3 regions of the Halomonas sp. 72 genome follow, and region 2 is predicted to be linked to each of the others. Evidence: predicted binding sites of a transcription regulator. Region 2 holds the regulator's gene; each other region holds the start of a gene.
What was found. The regulator LexA, encoded in region 2, represses DNA repair genes until DNA is damaged. The targets are predictions, from matches to a motif close to TACTGTNTANNTANACAGTA.

Region 1 (4,787 bases), on a different contig from region 2:
TTGCCGCTGGCGTTCCAGGCCATGCCGCTGGGTACGCTGTTTGGGATTCTGTTTTTCGCCATGCTCTCCATGGCCGCGCTGACATCGTCCATTTCGATGGTTGAGGCGACCGTTTCCTGGCTCTGCGACAACAAAGGGTTCTCACGCCGCAGTGCTGCGTGGAGCACGGGGGTTGTGCTTTGGCTGATTAGTACCGCTGCCATGCTCTCCTTTAACCTGGGCGCTGATTGGACGTTGGCAGGCAAGACCTTCTTTGACTGGCTGGACTACATCACTTCACGCTGGATGATGCCGTTGGGTGGGTTAGGCACCGTCATACTGGCAGGCTTTGTCCTGAAGAGTGAAACGTTCCGCGACGAGCTAGGGCTCTCGCCTCTGCCCTATACGCTATGGCTTGCCATGGTGCGTTATGTCAGCCCGCTGGGTATTTTGGTTATTTTCGCTGATGCATTAGGGCTGTTTACCGTTACCTTTTCAGTTCATTGGCCGTGGTTGTTGGCTATCCTGCTGATCATGATGGCGCTGGGCGAGTGGTTGAGCCCTCGCCTGCGTCAGGCGTTAACGACACGCTAACGGATTCTCTCCAGCCAACGCTGCTGCTGAGCAATGAGTGACGGCTCATCCAGCGGCGTTTGGCAGGTGATTTGAGTCTCTTCCTGAGATCGTAGTTGAGACAGGAGCTGAGACAGGAGCTGAGACAGTAGTTGAGATCGTAATTGAGATAGCAGCGGTTACTTGCGTAAAGCAGATTGCTTGATAGCACCAGGATGGGTGCCTGCCTTCATCAACTCATCCCAGCGTGTGGTGTAGCGGCCTGAGCGGTGCCCGCAGCGTAGCTGCCAGGCGGCATCGGCATCCGTCATACCAAAGCTGATGGTGCCTTGCCCCATGCGCTGATTGATATTATCCAGGGTGGCCATTAAGTAAGGGTATCGGTTCCGCGGTGGTTGATGTAGCAACGAGAGCTGGTGCTGCTCGGCATCAACCAGATCCAGCAGCATCACACCTGCCTTCATAAACCGGTAGCCTGGCCGGTAAACCTGTTCAATCCCTTGGTGAACGGCCTCAAGAATTGTGCGCGTATCATCGCTGGGTGAGGGCAGGGGCACCATGGCGTGAGGAGAATACTGGGGTTGGTCTCGGCGGTGGCGGTTGGTGTTTAAAAAAATCATCACGGCTCGCGTTAGGCTGCGCTGCTGACGGAGTTTTTCGGCGCTGCGCTGGGCATGTTGGCGTAACGCGTTATGTACTTCTGTTTTACTGCCGGTTGATTGGCCGAATGAGCGCGACGTCATAATGCGGTGGCGCGGTTGATCCAGCGCATTCATCTGCAGGCAGGGCGTACCGCGCAGCTCCAGCGCCGTGCGGGCCAGCACTACCGAAAAATGTTTGCGCAGTAGCCGAAGGTCAGCCTCACGTAAGTCCCAAGCGGTATTAATATTACTGATCGCTAACCGCTCAGCAATCCGGCGCCCAACGCCCCATACGCTGCCCACCGGTGTCTGTTTAAGCAGGGCGGTCGTTGCCGCATCTTTTCCCGTCAGCAGGCACACGCCTTGATAGTGAGTCGCCTGCTTGGCCAAGTGGTTGGCAAGCTTCGCCAGCGTATGCGTAGGGGCCAGCCCGACGCATACCGGCAGGCCTAAATGACGCCGAATCCGCCGACGCAGCCATTCGCCCAGGGTTTGGCACTGCTGGTTGCTGAACGCCTCTAGGTAAATAAACATTTCATCAATGGAGTACGGCGACACGGCTGGGCAGGTATCACGCAGTAGCTGGCACAGCCTGGCCGACATATCGCCATACAGCTCATAGTTGGATGACTTGAGGTAAATGTCACCACGCTTACGCAGGCTTTCGAGCTTAAACGATGGCATGCCCATGGGGATGTCCATGGCTTTCATCTCGGCAGAGCGGGCGATGATACAGCCGTCGTTGTTCGACATAACGCCAACCGGTTTGCCTTCCAGCGCAGGATCAAACACACGCTCACAACTGACGTAAAAGTTGTTGGCATCGACCAGGCCAATCATCGGACATACTCATGAATGACGGCACGCACTACTCCCCATAGCTGGCACTCGGTGCCTTCCAAAGGAAGCGGCGGGTAGTGAGGATGCGCGGAGCAGAGATGCGGCGTATTTTGGTAGAGGGCGTAGCGCTTAATCAGCACTTCCTCTTCAAACATGGCAACCAGAATGTGCCCTAGCCGAGGCTTAATGCTGCGGTCAACGACCAGCAGGTCGCCATCAAAAATCCCCCAGCCTTCCATACTGTCACCAGCGGCGGAAAGGTAGAACGTCTGGGTAGGGTTTTTTATTAACCGCGTGTTGAGATCGAGCGTACGCGGTTCGTAATCCTGCGCTGGTGATGGAAAGCCGCTAAAGCCCGCACGGCCTTGTAACGATGAAAAAGGCAACGGCTGAGACGTTAACGGCAAGGTGGGCACGAGCGTCGATGGAGGCAACGACATCGTCGGCATCCTCACTGAATGTAATGTGTATGTATATACAGTATTTATTCGTGAGGTTTAAATTGCAAGCGTTGAGCGGCGATTAGGCAAGCCTAGCGCGCTAGCCACAACCCCACGACGATGGCACTAACAACAGCAATAAAAAAAACAAGGTTACGGGCGCGTGTATCGCGGCGTGGTTTCATGGCAGCACCATTAGCAAGAGTTGGGTAAAAGCGACGGAAGAATTGCGCCTGGCATGGTAACGTTTGTTACTGATACCGTCATCCAGACATTGCCTGAACGCTGAATTCAGGAACATTAAAGGCGTCGCGTTATTTGCCAACGAGATGGCCGCTTCATCAGGAAAACAACCTATGTGTGAACCAACCCTCCAACCCGCGTCTCGACACTTCGCGCAGCCGCTGGTGCTTGCGCAAGGGCGCTTGGCCGCACTGGGCTGGGGCCGCGTGGATGCACCTGTCTGGCTGGCGCTACACGGCTGGCTGGATAACGCGGCAAGCTTTAGCCGCTTGGCACCGCTTTTGGCAGATGCGCTGGATATCCGCGTGGTAGCCATTGATTTTCGCGGCCATGGGCACTCCCAGCATGCCGCTTTCGGAAGCGACTATGCGTTGTGGGATTACTGCCACGACGTGCTTGATGCGCTGGACGCACTGGGTATTGAACAGGCTTCTTTACTGGCCCACTCCATGGGCGCAGCGGTTGCCTGCCTATTGGCCGCTGCTATGCCGGAGCGTATTGCCCGGTTAACCTTGATTGACGGGCTGGGGGCATTGAATACGCCTGCGGAAGAAACCGCCAGCCAGTTGCGCAAAGGGCTTATTGCCCATCGTCGCCCGCTTTCCCGCCCACCACGCTATGCTGATATCGAAAGTGCGGTTGCCGCGCGGGTAGCCGGTGGCGTCACCACGCTGGATAGCGTAACGGCGATGCCGTTGGTTGAGCGTAATACGCAAGCAACTGCCGATGGCTATCTACAAATGCGTACGGATAGTCGACTGCTAAAACCCTCTCTGGTGCGCTTTACCCCTGAGCAGGTACTGGCTCTGTTAGCGTGTATTCAGGCGCCGGTACTACTGATTGAAGGCGAGCAGGGTATTTTAGGAAAGCGTGCCTGGGCCGAGCAGGCGCGCTTGGCGGTTAATGATCTGACCCGCCATGTGTTGCCTGGTGGGCATCATCTACATTTGGAATCTAAAGCGGTTGCCGCTGTGGCGGAACTCGCCACCGCTCACTGGGAGGCAGCCGTGTAAAACGCTTATACGGTCGGCTCAAGAGCAATAGGAATAGCCAATGAATCAACTGACGCACGCGGGTAGCGGGAAAAAAGTGGCTTTGGTGTTGGGCAGTGGCGGGGCGCGCGGTTATGCCCATATCGGTGTCATTGAAGCCCTGGAGGCACGAGGCTTTGAGATTATTTCAGTGGCGGGATGCTCCATGGGCGCCCTGATTGGTGGCATCTACGCTTCTGGCAAACTGCCCGAGTATCGGGAGTGGGTCTGTAATCTCGATTATCTGGATGTGCTAAAGCTGGTGGATGTGACCTGGAGCCCGATGGGTGCCATGCGTGCCAATAAGGTGATGAGTAAGTTGGAGGCGTTGGTAGGCGATGTGCTCATTGAGGATTTGCCTATTCCGGTGACGACGGTGGCGACTGACCTGGTTCGCCAGCGCGAAGTGTGGTTTCAAAATGGCCCGTTACTGCGCGCCATTCGCGCCTCTATCGCCATTCCAGGCGTCATTACGCCGGTCAATGTTGGTGACCAGGTGTTGGTCGATGGCGGGCTGCTTAACCCGCTGCCTATCATGCCGGTTATTTCTGCCCACGAAGCAGACCTGGTAATTGCGATTAACGTAACGGCACATAGCCCGCAGCCGGTATCACTGGAAGAACTCCTGCCCCGTGAGCACGAGGAAAATGATAGCAGAACGGCGCAAGAGCGTGACCGTGATGAAAAAATTGGCGGCTGGATGAGCGACGTGCGCCAAGCCACCCTGCGTTTATGGGAGGGGCTTGGCAGCAGTGAAGAAGACAGCGGCGTGGAAGCTGGCGCTGAAGAGAGTGTTGAGACGCGAGGCAAGCGCGAGTGGAGCAAGCTCGATATGATTTTAGAGTCGTTTGATATTACCCAAGCGGCCCTGGCAAAATACAAAATTGCCGGTTATCCGCCAGATATATTGATCGAGATTCCCAAGACGGTATGCAGCACGTATGAGTTTCATCGCGCCAAAGACTTGATCCGCCTGGGGCGGCATTTGGCCGATGAGGCGCTGGAGCGGCGCATGCCCAGCATTGCCTCGGATGCGACAG
Region 2 (4,787 bases):
TGGGGCGTTCATTGCCGGGGATAGCTTTGGCAGAGAAAATGACGTTATCGCTAGGCTCAAGGTCAATAAACGGGTGGCGCCCTTGGGCGAGTCGTTGCAGTGCTGCACGAGGCTCACCCTGGCTACCGGTGGCGATAATCACCACTTCATCGGGGGGCAAATAGCCCAAATCATGAGGGGGTACAAGCGCTGGGAAGTCATCCATGTAGCCAAGTCCGCGTGCAATGCTCACCATGCGCTCCATGGATCGCCCCATCAAACTGACCCGACGGCCGCATTGATGAGCCGCCCGGCCAATGGCCAGTACGCGTGCCAGGTTGCTTGCAAAACAGGAGACCACGACGCGGCCCTTGCATTCCTTCAGGCTTTTAGCCAGCGCTTTAGCCACATCGCCTTCACTGCTGGAGTGGCCAGGCAGAGGGGCATTGGTTGAATCACCTACTACTAAATCAATCGGGGCAAGCGCTCGAAAGTGCGCCGCGTTAATGGGCGTGCCAATCAGCGGCTCTGGGTCCAGCTTCCAATCCCCTGTGTGCATTATGCGGTAATCGCCCATCACGATGACCAGCGCGCAGCTTTCAGGGATCGAATGAGTAACCGGCAAATAGCGCACCGAAAAGGGCGCCGTTTCCATTGCTTCGCCCGGCTCGATAATCTTAATCGCGGCGCTACTTAGCTGGTGTTCAGCGAATTTTGCACGTAAGAGACCTGCCGCAAGTGGGGTGGCATAGATAGGGCAGTTCCACTTGGGCCATAACCAGGCAACCGCGCCAATGTGATCTTCATGCCCATGCGTTATAAATAACGCTTGGGGCGTTATGTTCAGTGCCTCGGCGGTGCCCAGGTTAGGTACTTGAAGGGGCGAGTTAGGCAAATCCTGGCGAATCATCATGCCGCAGTCGACCGCGATCCAGTGATCGTCGTATCCATACAGCGTTAGATTCATGCCGATTTCACCACACCCACCCAGCGGCAGTAGGCGCAGAGGTGGGCGGCGGCGAGGACGAAGTTGAACGCGTGGTGGATGCATCGGTTATGAAAAGCCTAAAAAGTAATGCCTTAACTATACGGGAAGGCAGGGGCGGCTAACAATGACCCCCGACATTAGATAACGGTGCTTCGTTAATAGGGTTCCGGTACACTAGGCAGCCGTTATTTACGGCGTCGCTATTTAGCCGCTGTTTGCGGCGCCGTTGCACTATGCCAATAGACGATGCCAATAGTGGTTTGTCATTTGTATTTCGTAGGTCGTCAAGAGTACTTCACATGTCTCATTATTACCGTTTAGTCGTTTCCTGCCCCGATCAGGTGGGTATTGTTGCCCGTGTGTCTGGATTTATTGCTCAACAAGGCGGCTCTATCACCGAGGCCAGTCAGCATTCTGACTTGCAAACGGGCCGCTTTTTTATGCGTTATGAGATATTGGCCGATTCGCTTGGCATGTCCGTTGAAACATTACGCAGCGCCTTTGAGCCAATTGCTCAAGAGTTTTCCATGCAGTGGGCGCTAATGGATACTCAAAAGCGTCGGCGCGTCATCCTCATGGTCTCCCGTGAGTCTCACTGCCTGGTGGATTTACTTTACCGTTGGCAGGCAGGTGAGCTGGATTGTGATATCGCCGGTGTGATTTCTAATCACGAAGACATGCGCTCAATCGCTGAGTGGTACGGTATTCCTTATCACCATGTGCCGGTGGACCCGAATAATAAGGAAGAGTCGTTTACTCAGGTGCAGGAGCTTATTGATAACGCGCGAGCGGACTGTATTGTATTGGCGCGCTATATGCAGATTCTGCCCCCGTCGTTGTGTGAGCGCTATGCTGGGCAGGTGATTAATATTCACCACAGCTTCTTGCCTTCATTTGCCGGCGCCAAGCCTTACCATCAGGCTTATGAGCGCGGCGTAAAGCTAATTGGCGCGACGTGCCACTACGTGACGGAGGAGTTGGATGCCGGGCCGATTATTGAGCAGGACATTCATCGTGTGAGCCATTGCCATACGCCAACTGACCTGGTTCGCTTTGGGCGCGATGTAGAAAAAGCCGTATTGGCGCGAGGCCTGCGCTGGCATATGGAGGACCGCGTTTTGATCCACGGCAATAAGACCGTTGTCTTTAGCTAAGCGTTTTAAAAACTGTTTAAGCTGAACCAGTAACAAAACAAGGGGGTGGTCATGAAAATGGCCACCCCCTTGATGCTTTTAAAATCCGATTTTACGCAAACGGCTTATTAGCCTAGCGCTTGGCCATTACCGCCACGGATGACGCCTACACCTACGCCTTCAATATCCAGGGATTGGGTTCGCAGGTCGATTTCAATCGGTGCAAAATCAGCGTTTTCCGCAATCAGCATGACCTGATGCCCTTGGCGTTGAAAGCGTTTTACGGTGACTTCATCTTCCAGCCGCGCAACGACGATTTGCCCGTCACGTACACGATCAGTGCGGTGCACCGCCAGTAAATCGCCTTCCAGGATGCCCACATCCTTCATGGATAAACCGCGTACTCGCAGGAGGTAGTCGGCTTTAGGGGTGAAATATTCCGCGGGTAGCGGGCAGTAACGGTCAATATGCTCCGCTGCAAGGATCGGGCTGCCAGCGGCCACTTCACCAATAACTGGCAAGCCCATCGGCGGAAGATCATTGCTGTTGGCTGCAACGGTGGCGGGTAATTCGCTAACGTCCTGAGCTTCCTGGTTGGGGAGGCGAATCCCCCGCGACGTATTGCGAATAATCCGGATAACGCCTTTACGCTCAAGAGCACGTAAATGCTCTTCAGCGGCATTGGGGGATTTAAAGCCCAAGGCCTTGGCAATTTCGGCGCGGGTGGGAGGGTAGCCGAATTCACCCATGGTTTTTACTATAAAATCAAAAACATGTTGCTGACGTGCTGTGAGTGGCCGCGACATACCAAACTCCATAAACAATAAAAGACAGTCGGTATCTGTCTGCTTGATCAGTATGTGTTTAAGTATACAGTATGTTGCTCTATCCAGTACATGGTTAAAAAAGCAGCTTGTTAAAACACTGTCTGTGAGCGGTAAGACGTTTGAATTAACGCTAATGTGCAGGGTAGCCAATTAAAAAAATCGGTGAATAAGGGTGATTGAGCCTGATTAAGATATGACTTACTATTCTGGCATGTTTTAAACACTCGTTTCTCCGGAGGCCATAATGGCACAATCTGACACGGTGTCACGCATTCTGGATACCGCTGAGGTGCTGTTTGCAGAGCGTGGCTTTGCTGAAACGTCACTGCGTAACATTACCAGTAAAGCGCGAGTAAACCTGGCGGCTGTTAATTATCATTTTGGTTCCAAGAAAGCCCTTATCCAAGCCGTATTCTCGCGCTATCTAGACCCGTTTACTCAGCGTTTTCATGGTGCGCTCGATGAGCTTGAAGCCCACTACGCCGATCGTGCCATCCCCCTGGAAGAGCTGCTTGAAACAATGGCCACCACGGTGCTGGCAGTGCCTGCTGAACGGGATAGTTTGAAAGTCTTCATGCGCTTATTGGGATTAGCCTATAGCCAAGCGCAGGGGCATTTACGGCGCCATATTCAAGAGCAATATGGGGATGTGTTTACCCGCTTTACCGGGCTTGTGCGTAAGGCGACCCCTGATTTACCCGATGCCGAGCGTTTTTGGCGGCTGCACTTTATGTTGGGTACGGTCATTTTCACCTTGTCGGGGCTGGATGCGCTACGTGATATCGCCTCCAAGGATTATCAGGAGCAGGTGACTGTGCGTGATTTAGTGCGACGCTTGCGCCCTGTGGTCGTTGCCGCCATGAATGCTCCACTGCCGCAAGAGGTTGAAGGAGCGCAGCATGCGAACGCCCCTGTTAGCTGAGTTGCCACCTAAAAAAGGCGGCTGGATCGAAATTGATACCGGCGCACAAATCCTGCGCTGGTGGCAGGGTCAAACACCAGACTTTGAGTGCGCTATCTCTACTGGAGGCGCTGGCGTTGGCCAGCAAGAAGGAAGTGGCCAAACGCCGCATGGCTGGCACTATGTTCGCGCGGCAATTGGCCATGAACAGCCGGTCAATGCGGTATTTAGAGGCAGGCGTTTTACCGGTGAAATTTTCTCAAGTGACTTGGCCGACGCTCATCCGACACGTGACTGGATTTTGACGCGTATTTTATGGCTGTGTGGGTTAGAGCGAGGATTTAACCGTGCAGGCACGGTTGACTCTCAGCGCCGCTATATTTATGTACACGGAACGCCGCCCGATCAACCGATGGGCAAACCTGCTTCACATGGCTGTGTTCGTATGCGCAACGAGGACCTGCTTTATATCTTTGAGCGCGCCGTGCCTGGAACGCCTGTTTGGCTACATGGCAGCCATCTGTAATGGCCTTACGCAGAGGCTTTTTTGACTCTGTGCGTTGATCGTCTAAAATCATCGGCCCTTTTGTTGGATCCCTGCTAATGACTCAACCTATTGGCCCGGTCATGCTCGACCTGGAAGGGCCTGAATTATCCAATGCTGAAAAGCGCTTGCTGCTTGAACCTGCTGTCGGTGGCGTGATTTTGTTTGCCCGTAATGTGGAAGACGCCTACCAGGTGCGCAAGCTGTGTAGCGATATAAGGCGCATACGGGGCGATCTTTTATTGGCGGTTGACCAAGAGGGTGGCCGCGTACAGCGTATCAAAAAAGGGCTTACCCGCTTACCGGCCATGGCCCGGATTGGTGAGCGTTATGCTCAAGACCCTGAAGAAGGCCGCTCTCTCGCCATGGACGCAGGTTGGTTGCTTGGCATGGAAATGGCCGCCTGTGGGCTGGA
Region 3 (4,787 bases), on a different contig from region 2:
TGGCAACCGTTTACCGCGTGCTGACGCAATTTGAATCAGCAGGTTTGGTAATTCGTCATAATTTTGACGGTGGCCACGCAGTCTTTGAGATGACGCAAGAAGATCATCACGACCATATGGTGTGTTTAGAAAGTGGTGAAATCATCGAGTTTCTTGATGACATCATTGAACGACGCCAGCAAGAAATTGCAGAAGAGCACGGCTACGAGCTTGTCGATCACGCTCTGGTACTCTACGTACGCCCTCGCGGGTCGGACGTAACGCGCCAGGTTAACGTGCCGATCAATAAAAAATAGGGTTTCCCGCAAAACCTGTTTTGGCCGTGATGCAAACCCTCATGCCGCTCCTTGTTACTACAGGGAGCAGCATGGGGGTATTTTGCGTGGTAGCCGTTAATTAGATAGTGATTTGAGAAAGCTCTTAATGAGGCGGGCGCTGGCTGGCATGCAGCATTTCCTGGGCATGAGCCAGTGTTTGGTCAGAGAGCGTCACTCCGCCTAGCATGCGTGCAAGCTCGCTGATGCGGCCTCGCTCGTCCAGCAAGGCCATATAGGTACGCGTAGTATCCCGCTTGGCACGCTTTTCAATATGCAGGTGCTGATGCGCCTGCGCGGCCACCTGGGGCAGGTGCGTCACGGTCATTACCTGGCCGTTCTCACCTAGCTTGCGCAGTAACTGGCCGACAATTTCCGCCGTGGCGCCTGAAATACCCACATCCACCTCGTCAAACACCAGGCTTGGAATCGTCGAGTGCGAGGCGGCCACCACCTGAATCGCCAAGCTGATACGCGAAAGCTCACCCCCAGAGGCAACTTTGGCGAGCGGGCGAGCAGGCTGGCCTGGGTTGGCGCTGATCAAAAACTGTACGCTATCCAGCCCTTCAGGCGTAGGCGTTTCACGCGAAGCAACGGCCACTTCAAAGCGCGCCTTACCCATGGCCAAAAAGGCCAACTGCTGCTGAACTTCTTTGCCCAGCCGCAGGGCAGCTTTTTGACGTGTATCGCTGATTTTCTTGGCTTCGCTGCGGTAGCGCTCACGATACTCGGCGACCTGTCCACTCAGCGCTTCAAGGTCCTCATCGCTGGCTTCCAACTGAGCCACTTCACGTTGAAGGGTGCTATGCAGGGCGTAAATTTCTTCAGGGGCGACGTGATGCTTGCGCGCAATGCGGTGTATATCCGTCAAACGCTCTTCCACCCACATCAGGCGCTCTGGGTCGAGCTCGGTGCTGCTGGCAAAGCGCTGCAACTCGCTTGAGGCCTCTTCCACCTGAATGCGCGCATCGCTGAGCATGGCGAGCGTATTGGCAAGTGTGCCCTTATCGCTGCCCGGTAGGGCGCTTAAGTGTGCATAAGCTTGATTAAGAAGCGACAGCGCGCCGCCGTCATCGCTGGCGCAGCAGTCGGCAGCCAACTGGGTTTCACGCAGCGTCTCTTCGGCATGCGCAAGGGTCAGTTGCTCCTCTTCAAGCGTCTGTAGTTCGCCTTCGCCCAGGTCCAACTGGTCCAGCTCTTCAACCTGGTAGCGCAGCAGTTGGCGCTTGGCTTCTACTTCACTGCCTTCTTCACTGAGCTTTTTAAGCCGTCGGCGCGCATTGCGCCATTCGTGGAAGGTTTCTGCCAGTTGCTGGCGAGCCTCCCGTAGCCCGGCATAGTCATCCAGCAGGGCCAGGTGCACCTCTTCACGCATTAACGCTTGATGGGCATGCTGGCCATGAATTTGAATGAGCTGCTCGCCAAGCGATTTTAAGTCCGAAATGGTCGCTGGTTGGCCGTTAATCCACGCTTTTGAACGTCCACTGGCGGTCACTACACGGCGCAGTAGGCATTCGTCGGTGGGGAGCTCGCGGGCCGTTAGCCACTCGACGGCGGCGGGCAGGTGTTGAATGTCGAAACGCGCCGATAGGTCGGTGCGCTCGCAGCCGTGGCGCACGCTGCCAGCATCGGCACGCTCACCCAGGCACAGGCCCAGTGCGCCTAGGAGAATGGATTTGCCTGCACCTGTTTCCCCCGTAATGGCCGTCATGCCGTGGGTCAGGTCAAGCTCAAGGCGGTCGACAATGGCGTAATCTTGAATCGCTAGCTGAGTAAGCATGATGCCTCCTGAGGCGGTGCGACACAGAAGCTGGATACTTATCCAATAAATGTTGTTTTATACAGTAGTCGATAACTGACTTCAATGCTCCTCTTGAGATGGCTTTTATGGCCCCCATATAGCCTCTATACGTGTTTAAGGCTGTTTTAAAACTGATTTATTGATTACTTTTTATGAGCAGTGTTGGGCAGAAAAAGCCCGAACCCTTTTGAGGAGCATGGCATGGCAAAAGAACCGCAAACTCCATTAGATGACGAACTCGCTCGCCAACAGCGTGAGGCCGATATGGACCAGGAGTCTGAAGAGCGCTTGATTGATGGGGAACTGGAAGGCCTGATTAACGACGAGGCGCCGCTTGAAGGCAGCTTCGCCGACCCGGAGGCCGATGTACTCGCCGCTCAGGTAAATGAGCTGGAGCAAAACCTGGCAGAAGCCAAGGACCAGGCGTTGCGCGCCGCCGCTGAAGCGCAGAATGTTCGCCGCCGTGCCGAACAGGAAGCAGACAAGGCGCGTAAGTTTGCCTTGGAAAAATTTGTAAAAGAGCTGCTGCCGGTGGTGGATAGCCTGGAAAAAGCGCTTGAATCCATGCAGGACGACGCCTCTGAGGCGCACCGCGAGGGCGTTTCCATGACGCTCAACATGCAGCTAGGGGTGCTCAATAAGTTTGGTGTTGAAAGCGTTGAGCCCCAAGGTGAGCCCTTTGACCCCCAAGTGCACGAAGCCATGGCGATGGTGCCGAACCCCGAACTTGAGCCCAACACCGTAATGGAAGTGATGCAGAAAGGTTACTTGCTCAATGGTCGTTTGGTTCGTCCTGCGATGGTCGTGGTCAGTCAGAAGGCAAATTAAGCCGATTTAGTGACGTAAAGCGTAAAAAAGCCCTTGAAAAGTCACTGGCGGCCCCCAGATAAAGGTCAACCCCGCGGGGAAATCCCGCACACGTTTTAAGTATTGAGACAACTGAATTCGAGGTTTTTGCTATGGGACGCATTATTGGTATTGACCTGGGTACTACCAACTCTTGTGTGGCAGTACTTGATGGCGACAGTGCTAAAGTTATCGAGAATGCTGAAGGTGGCCGTACCACGCCTTCGATCATCGCTTACACCGATGACGGCGAAACTCTGGTAGGCCAGGCCGCCAAGCGCCAAGCCGTTACCAACCCGGAAAACACGCTTTACGCCATCAAGCGTCTGATCGGCCGTCGCTTTAAAGACGACGTTGTTCAGAAAGACATCAAGATGGTGCCCTACAAAATCGCTGAAGCAGACAACGGCGATGCGTGGGTAGAAGTAAAAGGTAAAAAAATGGCGCCGCCGCAAGTAAGTGCGGAAGTGCTGAAGAAAATGAAGAAAACCGCCGAAGATTACCTCGGCGAAGCGGTAACGGAAGCGGTTATCACCGTACCGGCTTACTTCAACGACAGCCAGCGTCAGGCCACTAAAGATGCAGGCCGCATCGCGGGTCTGGACGTTAAGCGTATTATCAACGAGCCGACCGCAGCCGCACTCGCCTACGGTATGGACAAGTCACGCGGTGATAAAACCATCGCCGTTTATGACTTGGGTGGCGGTACGTTCGATATCTCGATCATCGAAATTGCCGACGTTGAAGGCGAAACCCAGTTTGAAGTACTCGCCACCAATGGCGACACCTTCCTGGGCGGTGAAGATTTCGACTTGGCGCTGATCAACTACCTGGTCGACCAGTTCAAGTCTGACAGCGGTATTGATCTGTCGGGTGACAACCTGGCCATGCAGCGTCTGAAAGAAGCCGCTGAAAAAGCCAAAATTGAACTTTCAAGCGCCCAGCAGACCGACGTTAACCTACCCTACATCACGGCTGACAACACTGGCCCGAAACACCTTAACGTTAAGGTGACTCGTGCCAAGCTGGAATCGCTGGTAGAAGAGCTGGTTCAGCGTTCACTTGAGCCCTGCAAAATGGCGCTGAAAGATGCGGGTCTGTCTGCGTCTGAAATCGACGAAGTGATCCTGGTCGGTGGCCAGACACGTATGCCGATGGTGCAGCAGAAAGCCGCTGATTTCTTCGGTAAAGAAGCGCGTAAAGACGTTAACCCTGACGAAGCGGTTGCCGTAGGTGCAGCGATTCAAGGTGGCGTTCTGGGCGGCGACGTGAAAGACGTACTGCTGCTGGACGTTACCCCGCTGACTCTGGGTATCGAAACGATGGGTGGCGTGATGACGCCGTTGATCGACAAGAACACCACCATCCCGACGAAGAAGACGCAAACCTTCTCCACGGCGGATGACAACCAGACGGCCGTGACCATTCACGTCGTTCAGGGTGAGCGTAAGCAAGTGACGCAGAACAAGTCGCTCGGTCGTTTCGACTTGTCTGATATTCCGCCTGCGCCGCGCGGTGTTCCGCAGATCGAAGTGGCGTTTGACCTGGATGCCAACGGTATTCTGAACGTTTCTGCCAAAGACAAAGCGACCGGTAAAGAGCAGTCGATTGTCATTAAAGCGTCCAGCGGTCTGACGGATGAAGAGATCGATCAAATGGTACGCGACGCTGAAGCCCACGCTGACGAAGATAAAAAATTCGAAGCGTTAGTACAGCTGCGTAACCAGGCTGACGGCATGATCCACGCAACGCGCAAAACCGTTCAAGAAGCGGGCGACAAAGCGACGGATGATGAGAAACAGGCCATCGAAACCGCCATCAGCGAG

Region 1: a site for LexA is predicted at 2,497-2,516, ahead of ACT3T6_RS12495 (LexA family protein). Genes of this name have one in related genera too.
Region 3: a site for LexA is predicted at 2,142-2,161, ahead of recN (DNA repair protein RecN). Genes of this name have one in related genera too.

What each region holds. Positions count from the first base shown of each region.
Region 1 is NZ_JBQSYY010000013.1:70,964-75,750, reverse strand. Features, by position in the region: gene ACT3T6_RS12505 (sodium-dependent transporter) at 1-573, shown strand, start outside; gene ACT3T6_RS12500 (Y-family DNA polymerase) at 732-2,033, opposite strand; gene ACT3T6_RS12495 (LexA family protein) at 2,030-2,473, opposite strand; gene ACT3T6_RS12490 (alpha/beta fold hydrolase) at 2,830-3,729, shown strand; gene ACT3T6_RS12485 (patatin-like phospholipase family protein) at 3,770-4,787, shown strand, end outside.
Region 2 is NZ_JBQSYY010000014.1:37,264-42,050, reverse strand. Features, by position in the region: gene ACT3T6_RS12760 (ribonuclease J) at 1-946, opposite strand, end outside; gene purU (formyltetrahydrofolate deformylase) at 1,267-2,121, shown strand; gene lexA (transcriptional repressor LexA) at 2,229-2,906, opposite strand; gene ACT3T6_RS12745 (TetR/AcrR family transcriptional regulator) at 3,172-3,849, shown strand; gene ACT3T6_RS12740 (L,D-transpeptidase) at 3,827-4,354, shown strand; gene nagZ (beta-N-acetylhexosaminidase) at 4,432-4,787, shown strand, end outside.
Region 3 is NZ_JBQSYY010000003.1:254,014-258,800, forward strand. Features, by position in the region: gene fur (ferric iron uptake transcriptional regulator) at 1-296, shown strand, start outside; gene recN (DNA repair protein RecN) at 421-2,094, opposite strand; gene grpE (nucleotide exchange factor GrpE) at 2,317-2,943, shown strand; gene dnaK (molecular chaperone DnaK) at 3,075-4,787, shown strand, end outside.